2 regions of the Arthrobacter sp. JUb115 genome follow, and region 1 is predicted to be linked to the other one. Evidence: predicted binding sites of a transcription regulator. Region 1 holds the regulator's gene; the other holds the start of a gene.

Region 1 (7,454 bases):
ACAGCAAAGTCATTTCCCCTTCTTGGCAGTTCTTCTTTTTGGAACCCCGCATTCGCCTTTGCTCACCGGTAACCATGCATTCACCTGTCTGCTCATAGACCTTTACTCCTTGCAAAGGACCACGAATGTTTGATGAACCAACCGAAACTGAACGCGCCACGTCGCAAAGTGGGGCCCACCCGCACTATTCTGGAAAGCGAAGTACTTCTAAGGAGACCATGACTAACTCCGAGTCACACGAGCACGATTCGGCATCTATGGATGATGCCCAGATCCAGGCCGCCATCGATCGAATCCTCGCAGCCGACGATGCGCAGAGCCCGCAGGTCCAGCACTTCGGCGAAGAAGAGAGTTCCATCTTCGCCGGGCAAGCCTCTGCACTGAACCGTTTTTCCTCCGGCCTCACCCATTTCGACGGGGACCAGGAAGATTTGGACGACCGCCGTGCGCTGCGCCGCGTCGCAGGCCTGTCCACGGAACTGGAAGACGTCACCGAAGTCGAGTACCGCCAGCTGCGCCTGGAACGCGTCGTGCTGGCTGGCATCTGGAGCGACGGCACCGTCACCGACGCCGAGAATTCTCTGCGTGAGCTCGCCGCTTTGGCAGAGACCGCCGGCTCGGAGGTCCTGGACGGGCTGGTGCAGCGTCGCAGCAAGCCGGACCCATCGACTTTCCTCGGCTCGGGCAAGGCTGAAGAGCTGCGCGGAATTGTTGCTTCCACTGGCGCCGATACCGTGGTTGTCGATGCAGAGCTGGCTCCTTCGCAGCGTCGCGCCTTGGAGGATATCGTCAAGGTCAAGGTGATCGACCGCACCAGCCTGATCCTGGATATCTTTGCGCAGCATGCCCAGTCGCGAGAGGGCAAGGCGCAGGTTGAACTGGCCCAGCTCGAATACCTGCTGCCGCGCCTTCGCGGTTGGGGAGAATCGATGTCCCGCCAGGCCGGTGGCCGCGTGGGTGCCGCCGGTGGCGGTATCGGTTCGCGTGGACCGGGTGAAACCAAGATTGAAATGGACCGCCGCCGCATTCGCGACCGCATGGCGAAGCTGCGCCGCGAGATCAAGGCCATGAAGCCTGCGCGCGAAGCCAAGCGTGCCAACCGCAAGCGCAATGAGGTTCCGGCCGTAGCCATTGCCGGCTACACCAACGCTGGCAAGTCATCGCTGCTTAACCGACTGACCAACGCCGGTGTGCTGGTGGAGAACGCGCTGTTCGCTACCCTGGACCCGACCGTTCGCCAGTCGGCGACCGAAGACGGGCTGACCTACACCCTGGCCGATACCGTGGGATTCGTTTCCAACCTTCCGACCCAGCTGGTGGAAGCCTTCCGTTCCACTTTGGAGGAAATCGCCGATTCGGATCTCATCCTGCACGTCGTTGACGGGTCCCATCCGGATCCCGAAGGGCAGATCCAGGCCGTGCGCACCGTGCTCGGCGAAGTCGACGCGTTGAACATCCCAGAGATCATCGTGGTGAATAAGGCTGATGTGGCTGATCCGTTCGTTATCGAACGCATCCGCAACAAGGAATCCAACACTGTGGTTGTCTCTGCGCATACCGGTGAAGGCATCCAGGAGCTGCTGGAAAAGATCAGTTCCTCGATTCCACGCCCCGGAGTCCAGCTTGAGGTACTCATTCCCTACAACCGGGGGGATTTGATCGCCAAGCTGCACCAGAGCGAATCCGAGATCCTGGAAAGCGAACACCTGGAGGAGGGCACCCGGCTGATCGTCAAGGTGCGCGATTCCTTTGCTGCAGAGTTGGAGACCTTCAACCTTCATGGATAAGCAAGAGCAGGCCCTGGGGCTCCTGGAGGCCGCGGTCACTTCCATGGGCGGCGCCATGCGCACCGGCCAGCAGGAAATGGTCAAGCACGTGGTCAGCGCGTTGGAAGACGAAAAGCATTTGCTGGTGCAGGCCGGTACCGGAACGGGCAAGTCCATGGGCTACCTGATTCCGGCACTGGCCCACGCGCAAACCAGCGCCAAGCCAGTGATCGTCTCCACCGCGACATTGGCGCTGCAATCGCAGATTGTCGGCCGTGACGTACCGCGATTACTCGACTCGCTCAAGGGCAAGCTCTCGCGCCCGATGGATGTCGCGCTGCTCAAGGGGCGCTCGAACTACCTGTGCCAGTACAAGCTCGGCGGCGGATACCCGGATGACGAAGGCACTCTTTTTTCCATGGACGAGCCGGCAATACCTGCCGGCACAACTTACTCGCCGCTGGCTAGCGAAGTAATGAAACTGCGTGAATGGGCCGAAGAGACCGACACGGGTGACCGCGATGAACTGGTGCCCGGGGTTAGTGACAAGGCTTGGAAGCAGGTCTCGGTTTCGGCCATGGAGTGCCTCGGCTCGCAGAAGTGCCCGATGGCGGACGAATGCTTCTCGGAAATGGCGCGTGCCCGTGCCGCCGAGTCCGACGTGGTCATTACGAACCATGCGTTGCTGGCGGTTTCGGCCTTCGAGGGGCTTTCGGTTCTCCCGGACTTCGAAGTCGCGATCATCGATGAGGCCCACGAACTGCAAGATCGCGTGACCAGCTCGGTTTCGGGCGCGCTCTCCTCGCGCATGGTGCTTACCGCCGCTGGCGGTGCCAAGCGCCATTGCGGTATCAATGCGGATGAGATGGTCAAGGCCGCAAACCGCCTGGAAAAGTCGTTGACCGGGTTGCCGACAGGCTTGCTGGAACATGGTCTGCGCGAAGACATGGGCATTGCCCTGAACGACATCGTGGAGCAGGCCCGGCTGGCTCTGGCGCTGTCCAAGCCCGAAGCCAATGCACCGGCCGATGGCGGCCGCCAGACTGCCCGCTCCCAGCTGCAGGCAGTGATGGATGATGCGATTCGCATGCTCGAATCCGAAGAACGCCGCGAGGTCCTGTACACCACCCGTCCGCGGGAGTTTGTCGAAGGCCGGGGCTACGTCGAGGCCGATGAGAGCCAGCCTGCAACCTTGAACGTGGCACCGTTGTCGGTGGCCGGCAAGTTGCGCGAGGGCCTCTTCGACGGGCGCACGGTCGTATTGACCAGCGCCACCTTGGCCATTGGCTCGCAGTTCGACTCGGTAGCAGGCTCCTTGGGCCTGATGGGCGCCGGCGCTCCATCATGGACCGGCGTAGATGTTGGCAGCCCTTTCGATTACCCCAAGCAGGGCATCCTCTACGTGGCCAAGCACCTGCCCAAGCCAGGACGCCAACTGGCGGCGGAGACGCTGGATGAGATCGAAGATCTCATCAAGGCCTCCGGTGGCGGCGCCTTGGCGCTGTTCACTTCCAAGCGTTCCGCCGAGGAAGCGGCAAGCATCTTGCGCGAGCGCCTGGACGTGGAAATCTTGTGCCAGGGTGAAGCCAGCATGAAGTCGCTGGTCGAACAGTTCAGCAGCGAACGCGACACCTGCCTGTTTGGAACCATGACCTTGTGGCAGGGCGTAGACGTGCCAGGCGATTCTTGCCGGCTGGTCATCATCGACAAGATTCCTTTCCCGCGCCCGGATGATCCTATCTCCAAGGCCCGTTCCGAGGACGTGGCCAAGCATGGCGGAAATGGCTTCATGCAGGTTGCCGCCACCCATGCGGCGATTCGCCTGGCCCAGGGTGCTGGGCGCTTGATTCGTTCGGTCGGGGATAAGGGCGTTGTGGCGATCCTTGATTCGCGCATGGCCACGGCGCGGTACGGCAGCTTCTTGAAAGCTACCCTGCCGCCGATGTGGCCGACTGTCGATAAGAAGGTCATCACTGGTGTTCTCAAGCGATTGAACCCGGGCGGGAAATAGCCGCGGCCAGAGTATGAACTTGAGCTGTCCTTCGGGACAGCTCAAGTTCTTTAACCGGTACCAGCATGATGCTTCCAGATGCACTAAGGTCTGTGACAAGAACTGATGAAGCTCGAATCGGAAGGCACCATGGAGTCCATGCAGGAATTGGCGCACCAAGCCGCGATCGACACCCACCAGCGGTTCGGGCATCGCCTCATGGGGTTGCCCGGAACGTGGATTGGACAGAGCTACAGCAAAGCGCATCGGTTGCGCGACGGAAGCATGCTCAGCAATCTCAATGGTTTCGCGCACCCGCTTGCGGAGTGGAACTATTGGTGGCAGGCGCACTATCTGGATGCCATCATCGATGAGGGCCGATCGTACTGGGACGAAGGCAACGAACACCGGGCGCGCGAAGCGCTTGCCCGGGCCAACGGCCTATTGCGCGGCATTCGAATTCGAAACTTCGGGATCTTGCCCAACTACTTCTTCGACGACATGGCTTGGCTTGCCCTGGCCAGCGGCCGCCTGTCAGAGTTCACGCAGCTGGTGACGGGACACAGGAGCCGTCCTGCCGAGGCGGCAGTTCGGACGCTGGGACGGCAGCTCCATGCCGGCATGGATGGGGTGCTGGACGGCGGCCTGTACTGGTCCAGAAAGCGGGATTTCAAGAACACGCCAGCCAACGCGCCGGCGGCACTGTTCTTTGCCCGTACCGGGGAGAAAGAGACCGCGCGAGAGCTTCTCCAGTGGCTGGAAAAGAATCTGTTCAGCGTGGAGCGAGGACTGTATCTGGACGGACTTCGGTTGACCACGCAGGGACACGCCGTGGAACCAGCGGTCTACACCTATAACCAGGGCCTGGTGCTCGGGGCATTGCTTGAGCTTGGCGAGCCTGCTGATCTGGCTCACGCTAAAGTACTGATCGATGCCACCACGAAATCGCTGTCAACTGCTGCCGGGGTCCTCTCGTTCAACAGCGGGGGAGACGGCAACCTGTTCGCGGGGATACTCTGCCGATATCTGGCCCTCGCCGGTAATGATGTCCGCATAGAAGCCCGGAGCCGGGAGCAGGCCAGGAGGCTGGTCATGGCAACGGCGCGCCATCTGGCTGACCAGGAACCACGCCGGCTTTCGGCGGCAATCCAACGCTGGATGATCTTCTCGGCGGCCGCTCAATTCGAGTTGAACGCCGGCCAATAGCGGGTTAAACGAGAATTGCGCTGGTGCCAAGCACCAGCGCAATGACCGTACGTATTCTAGAGCGAGCGCATCACCGAGACGACGCGTCCCATGATCGTTGCGGCATCACCCAAAATTGGTTCGTAGCGCGAGTTCTGCGGAAGCAGCCAGGTATGCCCGTCACGCTGCCGGAAAGTCTTTACCGTGGCTTCTTCATCGAGCAGGGCAGCTACGATGTCGCCGTTGTCCGCCGTCTGCTGGCGGCGGACAACTACCCAGTCGCCATCGCAAATCGCAGCGTCAACCATTGAATCGCCGGAAACCTTGAGCATGAACAGTTCGCCGTGGCCTACGAGCTGACGAGGCAACGAGAAAACATCTTCGACGGACTGTTCGGCAAGGATCGGACCGCCGGCAGCGATACGGCCAACCAGGGGAACCATGGTGGTGTCAGCGGAAGTGCTCAATTCAATGATCTTGGCGTCTTCGCTGGCATCTGGCTCGACCTCCTTCGAAACTTCGGCCTTCTCGGCGTCTTCGGCCAGCTGCAGAGGCAGCAGGATTTCCATTGCGCGCGGACGGCGTGGATCTCGACGGATATAGCCGAGCTTTTCCAGCTGGCTCAGCTGGTGGGTGACGCTCGAAAGGCTCTTGAGCCCTACTGCGTCACCAATCTCACGCATCGATGGTGGATAACCGTTCTTGCCGATTGACCGCTGGATCGTCTCCAGGATCTTCTTTTGGCGAATCGTCAGCGAACGTGCATTCGATCGGGGAGTGCGTTGTGAAGCTGACATGAGATTTTGCCTTCCCTAGCAATCATTCGAAAGTTCGTAAGTCCAAACTGTCGGCGCTAGATGGTGAGATGTTTTCATTGCTCGTCTACTTCGAAATCTTAGTAGATAAGCGAGCTTCTTTCAAAGATTTGTTCGAAAACTTCTGGACAAGTTCCGCAAACCTCTGTTAGAACAGATATACGAGGTTCGAACAAGTTTTCGAATCTACGCTTTCGAATACAAATTCGCATCACTTGAATTTCTTGAGGAGACAAAGTCATGGCAACCGTCGCACTTGACTCAAATCAGACCCAGGCACCACTGAAGATCCGCATCAACCGTCGCGGATGGGCCGTGCTTGTGGGTATGCCCATTTTCGCACTCACCATCGCCGCAGCTTTCTTCATCTCCATGTTTGCCTCTGACGCGCATGCCGCAGCCGATACTCCTGTTGGAGTCGGAACCGTTGATGTCACCGTTATTCCAGGGGATACGCTGTGGAGCCTGGCCCGGGATTACGCCACCGGTTACGACGTGACCTCGGCAGTGGGCCACATCGCCGAACTCAATGCCCTGACCGGCAGCGAAATCCAGGTTGGCGAAACCTTGTCGATTCCGGTCCTTGCCGGCTAGCTTCCCCAGCCTGCTTCGAGTTTGTTACCTGTGGCCGTAGCGGATTCACCGGCAGGCGCGCTGCGCACGTAGACTTGATGCGTGAATGACCGCAGTGAACTTTTGAGTCAGCTGCCCTTGCGTGAGAATCTCCGCGGGCTATCCCCTTATGGCGCACCACAAATTGACGTGCCCATCCAGCTGAACGTCAACGAGAACACCCATCCGTTGCCACCGACAGTCGTCGATGCCATTGCACAAGAGGTGGCCAAGGCGGCGGCAATGTTGAACCGGTATCCGGACCGCGAGTTCACCGAGCTTCGCGAACTCCTAGCCGATTACCTCGGCCACTCGCTCACCAAGGACAATATCTGGGCCGCTAACGGTTCCAATGAAATCCTGCAGCAAATCCTGCAAGCCTTTGGCGGCCCCGGCCGTGCCGTGATGAGCTTCGGCCCAACCTACTCCATGTACCCGCTGCTTGCCAGTGGTACTGACACGAAATATATCGCCGGTGAACGCGCCGCAGATTTCACGTTGTCCGCCGATTCCGCAGCCGCACAGGTTCGCGAGCACAAGCCGAACATCGTTTTCCTCTGCTCTCCGAATAACCCCACCGGCACGGCCCTTGGCCTGGACGTCATCACCGCGGTATATGAAGCCATGAGCGAGCATAACGGCATGGTGATCGTGGATGAGGCGTACGCCGAGTTCTCCTTGGCCAGCACCACCTCGGCGCTGAGCCTGCTCGAAGGCCGCCAGCGGCTGATTGTCTCGCGCACCATGTCCAAGGCTTTCGGCCTGGCCGGTGCGCGCGTAGGCTACCTGGCCGCTGCGCCAGAAGTCACCGATGCCATCCGCTTGGTGCGACTGCCGTACCACCTGTCGGCAGTGACCCAGGCAACCGCCATCGCGGCCTTGAAGAACATCGAGTTGCTGTTGGCCCAGGTCGAGGACATCAAGTCCCAGCGGGACCGCATCGTCGCGCGCCTGAAGGAACTTGGCCTCAAGCCATCGGTCTCCGACTCCAACTTCGTCTTCTTCGGTGGCGTCGAAGACCCCCACAAGATTTGGGAAGGCCTGTTGGAAGCCGGCATCATCATCCGCGACAATGGAATCCCGGGA
Region 2 (7,454 bases), on a different contig from region 1:
AAGCTCTTACAACCGCCCGCGGAATGACGGTCGATTTCTTCTACCTCGGCGCGCACGAGCTTGTGAGTGAGCTGACTCAGCCCCGGCACACGGGGCGACTGCGTTACTGGTTCGATACATCGATGTTATCGCCAGGTGGAATGAAGAAACGGCTCGAGGACGTGGTCGCAAAAGCTGGTCGACGGTACAGCCCACAGGTTCATGTTGAAGTCGAACCTGTAAATGCGTTGGAGGGACTTGGCCGAACCGAGGCCTACATCGGTCAGGTTCAAGTTGCCCTTGCTGGCATTCGCAACGCCCGTGTTAATGATTGGGTTTCACCGCCGGAGGCTGATCAAACGTTCAAGAAGAGTCTCGAAGTAGCCTGGGATGCGCTGCTGTCGGCTGAAGCTTCTTTGGAGAACTTAATTAATGTTCTTCGCACGAGCGACCCGTTGCCCGACGTCATCCAGGATCTACGTTTATCCTCGACGAAGATTGAGGCAGTCCGGAGACTTCTGCAAGACAGTTATTTCCAGGATGATCGCAAATACCACGACCAAGCTGGATCTTTGTACGGTGCTCTCCGGAAAGCCAGCGACGGGATCGGGGGCACACTGTCGTTGCTGAAGTCGCCCGTTGCCGAAGCCGCGAGTAGCGGTCGACTCTTGATGACAGGTCGCGCCGGCGTGGGGAAAACGCATCTCTTTTGCGACGTCGCTTCACGCCGCATGGCCCAGAGTCTGCCGACTCTCGTCGTGCTCGGGCAGGATTTTGATGCCGGAAAACTTCTTCCCCAGATCGGTGAACTCGTGCAGCTGGGCGGGACTCTAGATGAAGTGCTAGCCGTTCTGGATGCGGCCGGTGAAGCCGCTGGCTGTTTGGCGATGCTAATGATTGACGCTGTCAACGAGGCCGCCTCTGCCGAAAGATGGGCCGACGATCTTCGTGTACTCGCAAATGCGGTTGACCGATACTCTCACGTGGTGCTCGCAGTCTCATGCCGTACTGAGTTTGTCACTCACGTGGCAGGCGACGCCGACGGGTTCCCCCGAGTCGCGCACCAAGGGTTCACGGAAGCGACCAGCGCAGCTGTGGATCGCTATACCAACGAATACAACCTTGACCGTCTGACGTTTCCGGTCCTGAACCCCGAGTACGGGAACCCCTTGTTCCTCAAGCTCGCGTGCGAATCGCTCGCTACTCTTGGTACTAACCACTTCACGCTGGGTACCGCCGGGTTGGCGACGGTGTGCCACGCATTCTTGGATGCGGTCAACAAGCGACTGGCGGGGCCAGCCCGTTGCGATTTCGATGAAACGACCAATCTGGTGCAAACCGCCGTGTATGATCTGGCAGCAACTGGGCCGGGACCCTACGACAACAGCGACGTGCGCCGCATAACGGACGCACTATTACCCGGGGCTCCGTGGTCTAAGAGTCTGCTCCTCGGCCTTAAGCGTGAAGGTGTCCTGATGGACACGTTCAACGACCAACTCGTGTTCGGCTACCAGCGCCTCGGTGACGTCGCCCGTGCAACACTGCTTGCAAAGAAGTCCAGAAGCGACCTCATCGCATGGTATTCGGGGCTCGGTGATTCTCAATGGGAAGAGCGTGGCACTCTTGGCGCCCTCGCAGTCATCGCTCCCGAATCAATCGGCGAGGAGATTGTTGACCTGTTCAAAAACGAGGCTGATGACCTTGTGGACTATGAAATCATCGACGCGTTCGTTGAAAGTCTAGGTCTTCGCGCGCCCCAAAAATCGACTGAACGGACGGCTCGTATAGTTGAACAACTCGTCGATTCTGAGAACTGGGGAGCCCTCGTCTGGGACCAACTCTTGCGAGTCGCATGCGTACCCGGCCACAGTATCAACGCTGATTGGACCCACCGGTTGCTTTTGTCGCGACCGCTGCCAGAACGGGACACAACCTGGTCGGAATGGCTCGTCGACCAGACCGAACAAAGTGAAGATCAAGCCGCTACCATCCTGCTTGATTGGGCGTGGAGTCCGGCCAACGCCACTCGGGATATGACACCCTTGCCGAACGATGTGGCCCGGCTGTCTACCCTCATTCTCGGGTGGATGCTGACCACCCCTGACCGCCGCGTTCGCGATCGCGCGACGAAGGCACTCGTGGTAATCGGAGAACGGGGGTCTGCGGGTTTCGCGTCCGCGCTTCGGGAATTTAGAGGTTGCGACGATCCGTACGTTATTGAACGACTCGCCGCAGCAATCTGTGCTGTGGCGCTACGTTCAACGGACTCTGAAACTGTTACCACCCTGGCAGATGCTGCGGTCGAACTAGTCGCTGATGGGTGGCCAGAGCATCTCTTGACCCGTGATTACCTGCGTCGTACCTCGGCGGCTGCGCATCGGCACGGTTGGACTGGCCCGGAATGGTTGCCTCCCTACGGAGCGAAATGGCCGATCAGGGTGAAATCGAAGAAGGCAATCGAAGGCTTGAATGCAGATCCTAAATACCGGTATGCATCCATCTTGGGCTCAATCGACGAAACGTATGGCGACTTCGGTCGATACGTGATGAAGCAGGCATTGGACAATTTCGACCATAGTGATCACAAAAAACTGCGAGATCAGGCCCAGCGCACCGTTTTCACCCGGGTACTTGAGCTCGGGTGGACGCCTGAACTATTCGGCCAGCTGGACCGTGGAAGACACGGGGGCAATGACGGTCCGCTTGAACGGTATGGCAAGAAATACCAGTGGATAGGCTACTACGAAGTCCTTGGCCGGATCGCCGATAATTACAAGCTCACCGAACGCTGGAACGGTGAGGAAGATCCGTTCCCTTACGACTTTGCGGAGCAGATCGTGTACCGTGATATCGATCCGACCATTCTAACTCCAAACGGGTTGAATGAACCAGCATGCGAAACCACCCCTTGGTTTGCTCCGGTGTGCCCAATTTTCCCTCCTGATGTTGCAAAGGAATACCCCCTCGATATGGAAGGGGTGCCCGATCCACTAGACCTGATTACGATTACCGCCTCGGACGAGTCAAAATGGCTATCGCTAATACGACACAGCAACTGGACCCAAATTCTCCCGCCCGAAATTGCAGCTCTGCGAGCCCCAAATCTCAATGTTTGGATGCAAATTCGGGGCTATCTCGTGGCATCGGACCAGGTAGAGCAGCTTCGAAAATTTTCTAAGGGACAGGACTGGGATGGGCGATGGATGCCTGAGAACGCGGAAATTCACTCGCGATTGCTTGGCACTCATCCAGACTCGCCCGAATGGGATTGGGCCGATGGTAATGCCGAGCCACGTGGCATGAGGAGCCAGATTCCTGTGACTCTCTTCCAGCCCGTCGCTTGGTACGGGGGCACCGGTACTTCCCGTGAGGACACTGGAACTGACGAACCGACCGGTTACGTACCTAGCCAAATGTTGTTCAAATTGCTAGGTCTCCGAAAGGGTGTCGATTTCCAATGGTCAGACGCGAACCATCTTGCGGTCGCCGACCCTACAGTAGGAATGGCTGAAACCTCCACACTATTGATGCGTCGAGACCTCAGTGCGGAGTTAGAAGATGCGGGTTTCTCTCTGTATTGGACCGTTCTGTTGAACAAGCAACGGCTAGATCACAGCTATTCTCGTCCTGGCAAAGGCTACAGATGGCTCAGTGCCAGTGCTTCCTACATACTTGACGGTGACTCTATTGATTTGATCTCTGCAAGTGCTTGGAGATGCCGACCTGCCCCTGGAGGTGATCCGCAACCTGTTGCCTGGAATATCCGAAGTAGGGCGTAATCCGATCAACGACCACTTCGTTAGCCTACAGGCCTGCCCCTAATCCCGAATTGGGTCATAAATCGTCTGTGTGTTCCCGTGTGCACCGTATATCGAACACCTGCTTGTCGAAGAAAGAACCGAATAGACGTTTCTACGTTCCAGCTCGATCGCTGAACGATTCGGTACGCTGTGCTCTGGGCGACTCTGAAGAAGTCTTCGGTTTCCGCGCTGGTGTGTCTGCCTCCTTAGCAGAGGAGCGGCAAGGTACTTTCCTGGGCGGAGGTAAGTTGAGTTGCTGCCGTGGATCTTGCCCTTGGCCTGTTGCGATTTGCATGCTCTGGCAGGTGCGGATGAGGTCAGATCCGCATTCGGCGACCATGGATAGAACGTTGAAGAACAATTTGCAAGTGCACCGTGGCTCAGTCTGATGCTGAGTTTAGCGAGGTCTTCGACGATGACACACGTGTCGGGCAGAGAACGGGTTAAGATGTCGTGGTTGATGACCACGAGGGTATCGCCGTCGCTGCGCACGGCGATGGACTGTTGGAGCCGGGGGGCGTTCGCGATTCTTGCCAGTGAGGCCGTGACCGACAGGTCAGGCTTGACTTCTCTGGTGCGAAATGCATCATCGCGGAAACTTTGTCACTCCCTCCCTGATTATGTCATTGTCCGGATGGTAACAAGTAGCCCTGAGCTTTCGGAGATGAGCCGGGCTTGTAAGTTATGTAGGCATGCTATCTGCGCCTACGGGTTCGTTTTCGAGTGCGCAGCTACTTTGCCATGGAGTAATTGCGGTGACCGCCCGTGAGTGCCGCACCTCGACCGTCGATCGTACCGCTTCTCTGGGGCTTCTAAGTACCTAACCCAAACTGTCGGTCGCACTGACTAGTGTAACTGTCATTCGAACACGTGTTCGAATAGAATGGTTCTACTAAGTAAGGAGTGCACACGTGGGGATGTTCACCGAGTCGATCGAGGTTACTCGTGCAGCTGATGGAATGCCGTTGCGCGTGAGCTGGCAAGGGCAGGACTATCGCTTGGTGGCCGAGCCTCAGCGCTGGTTCGAACGCCGCAAATGGTGGGATGAAAACCTGCGGATTCCTCGCGGAGCCGGTGCGGGGATTGCCGACTATGAGATGTGGCGCCTGCAACTGGTCGCGGTGCGCGGATCCCGGCAAGTGCACAGCGTTGATGTGAGTTTTGATGCGCAAACCGAACGGTGGCGTCTGGTGCGTGTGCATGAGTCGCTGGCCCGCAGCGCCTAATTCCCCTGCAGGGGAACATATATTCGAAGGACCTCCATGAGCTTCACCCACCTGAACGTCAGTTCTTCCTATAGCGCCCACTACGGAGTCTCGCACCCAAAGCGGCTGGCCCAAGCGGCCAAAGCGCAGGGTGCCCAGATGCTCGCGCTGACTGACCGGGATGGGCTCTATGGAACGGTCAAGCATGTGGCGGCCTGCATGGCAGAAGGGCTGCACCCGATTCTCGGGGTGAACCTTGCCGTGCTCGATAACCACGGAGAAACCCAAGGGCGGATTGTCCTGCTGGCCCGTGGGCGCTGCAATGGCGCAGGGTATGCGGCGCTGTGCCGAGCCATCACCCTCGCGCACAGCACTGCGCACGGGGTTCCGGGGCTGAAAACCGAGCAGCTGGCACACCTGGGTGCTGCCGGAAACCTGATGATCCTGCTCGGCGGCGAATCAGACGTGGCCCGCGCAATCCTCAAGGGAAGCTACGCCCAAGCCCGGGCACTGCTTGCCAGCTGGAAGAAGCGGCTGGGAAAGATGCTGCGAGTGGAAATCACCACGCACCTCTCCAGCCCTGGATCGCGCTACAGCCTCGGTGAAGCAGCCCGCTTGCTGCGCTACGCCCAGGAGCGGGGGATCAGGGCCGTGCTCACCAACGCCGTGCGCTACGTGGACCCCGATGGAGCGGTTACCGCAGACATCCTGGACTCGGCGCGCGCCCTGCATAGCCTGAAGAACCTGGACTCCTGCCAACCCAATGGCCAAGGGTGGCTGAAAACCCCGCCCCAGATGCGCCAGCTGGCCAAGGAGATCGGCCAAGCCACAGAAAGGAGCTGGGCGCAGCAGCTTTTGCGGGAAACTGAAGCGCTCGCCGAATGGGCAGCGGCGGACCCGGTAGCCGATCTTGGATGGAAGCAGCCGGTGATCCCCGAAGCGAAGATCATCGGCCTGCGCCGTCCGGCCATGCAAGAACTCACCGAGCGAGTCCATGCAGCGGTGCCTGGGCTCTTGCCGCACGCCAATCCCAGCCTCATTGAAAGACAGCTGGCTCTGGAACTTGGGGTGATCGACCGGCTGGACTTCGCCGGGTACTTCCTAACCGTCGCCGAAACCGTCAAGCTGATCACCGGCATGGGAATCCGCGTGGCCGCCCGCGGCTCCGGTGCTTCCTCGCTGGTGAACTACCTGCTGGGCATCAGCCAGGTGAACCCGCTGGCCCACGACCTGGTGTTCGAACGCTTCCTCTCCGATACCCGCACCACCCTGCCGGATATCGACATCGACGTGGAATCCGCACGCCGCCACGAGATCTACCGCGAGATCTTCTCCAGCTTCGGGGAAGAGCGCGTCAGCCTGATGAGCATGCAGAACGCCTACCGTGCGCGCGGCGCGGTCCGTGATGCAGGAGCCGCCCTCGGGGTAGAGCAGGAGCAGGTGGATGAGATCGCGAAGCAGCTCTGGCGCTTCTCCGCATCCTCTTTCCGCGAAGCGCTCACCGAGAAGCCGGAGCTGGCCGCATTGGCAGAACGCATTACCGATGACACCCAGCTCGATATCCTCATCGACGCTACCGAGCGCCTGGACCGGCTGCCCCGGCATATCTCCATGCACCCCTGCGGGGTGATCCTCTCCGACGCGAGCCTGCTGGACCGCACCCCGGTCCAGCCCTCGGGCATCGGACTGCAGATGAGCCAGTTCGACAAGCATGACATGGACCTGATGGGCTTGATCAAGCTCGACGTGCTCGGTGTGCGCATGCAATCGGCCATCGCCTACACGCTCGAGGAGATCGCCCGCATGCACCCGGATAAGCAAGCGGCCGCCCGCGCCGGAGGGCACGCCGACGACAGCTATATCTCCGCTACCGGAGCGATAGACCTGTCCAGGGTGCCACTGGATGACGAACCCACTTTCGAATTGATCCGCTCCACCCATACGCTGGGCTGCTTCCAGATCGAATCCCCGGGGCAGCGCGAACTGATCGGCAAGCTCGCGCCCCGCGAATTCAACGACCTGATCATCGATATTTCCCTGTTCCGCCCGGGTCCCATGCAGTCGAATATGGTCAAGCCCTACCTGGAGCACCGCCACGGATTCGCCCCTGCCCAATACCTCCACGAGGATCTGATTCCGGCGCTCGCCGAAACCCACGGGGTGACCGTCTTCCATGAACAGGTGCTGCGCATGCTTGATGTGCTCACCGGATGCGGATTGGGCATGGCCGATGTCTACCGGCGCCTGCTGGGCAACCCGGAGAAGGAACCAGCCGTAGAGAAACATGTGCGCGCCGAGGCGACCAAGCGCGGTTATAGCCAGGAAACCATTGACCAAGTCTGGGAGGTGCTCTCCGGCTTCGGCTCCTTCGGCTTCTGCAAGGCCCACGGGGCTGCCTTTGCCGTACCTACCTACCACTCGGCCTGGCTCAAGGCGCACCACCCCGAAGCTTTCCTTGCCGGGATCTGGG

The links. Region 1 encodes LexA, which represses DNA repair genes until DNA is damaged. Its sites were predicted from a motif close to TCGAACANNTGTTCGA; they were not measured.
Region 2: a site for LexA is predicted at 4,642-4,657, ahead of EDF61_RS03735 (DUF6504 family protein). Genes of this name have one in related genera too.

What each region holds. Positions count from the first base shown of each region.
Region 1 is NZ_SOBS01000001.1:45,177-52,630, reverse strand. Features, by position in the region: gene hflX (GTPase HflX) at 219-1,787, shown strand; gene EDF61_RS00240 (ATP-dependent DNA helicase) at 1,780-3,777, shown strand; gene EDF61_RS00235 (glycoside hydrolase family 76 protein) at 3,883-4,962, shown strand; gene lexA (transcriptional repressor LexA) at 5,019-5,738, opposite strand; gene EDF61_RS00225 (LysM peptidoglycan-binding domain-containing protein) at 5,997-6,350, shown strand; gene EDF61_RS00220 (histidinol-phosphate transaminase) at 6,432-7,454, shown strand, end outside.
Region 2 is NZ_SOBS01000002.1:114,010-121,463, forward strand. Features, by position in the region: gene EDF61_RS03730 (NACHT domain-containing protein) at 1-3,758, shown strand, start outside; gene EDF61_RS03735 (DUF6504 family protein) at 4,697-5,005, shown strand; gene EDF61_RS03740 (DNA polymerase III subunit alpha) at 5,042-7,454, shown strand, end outside.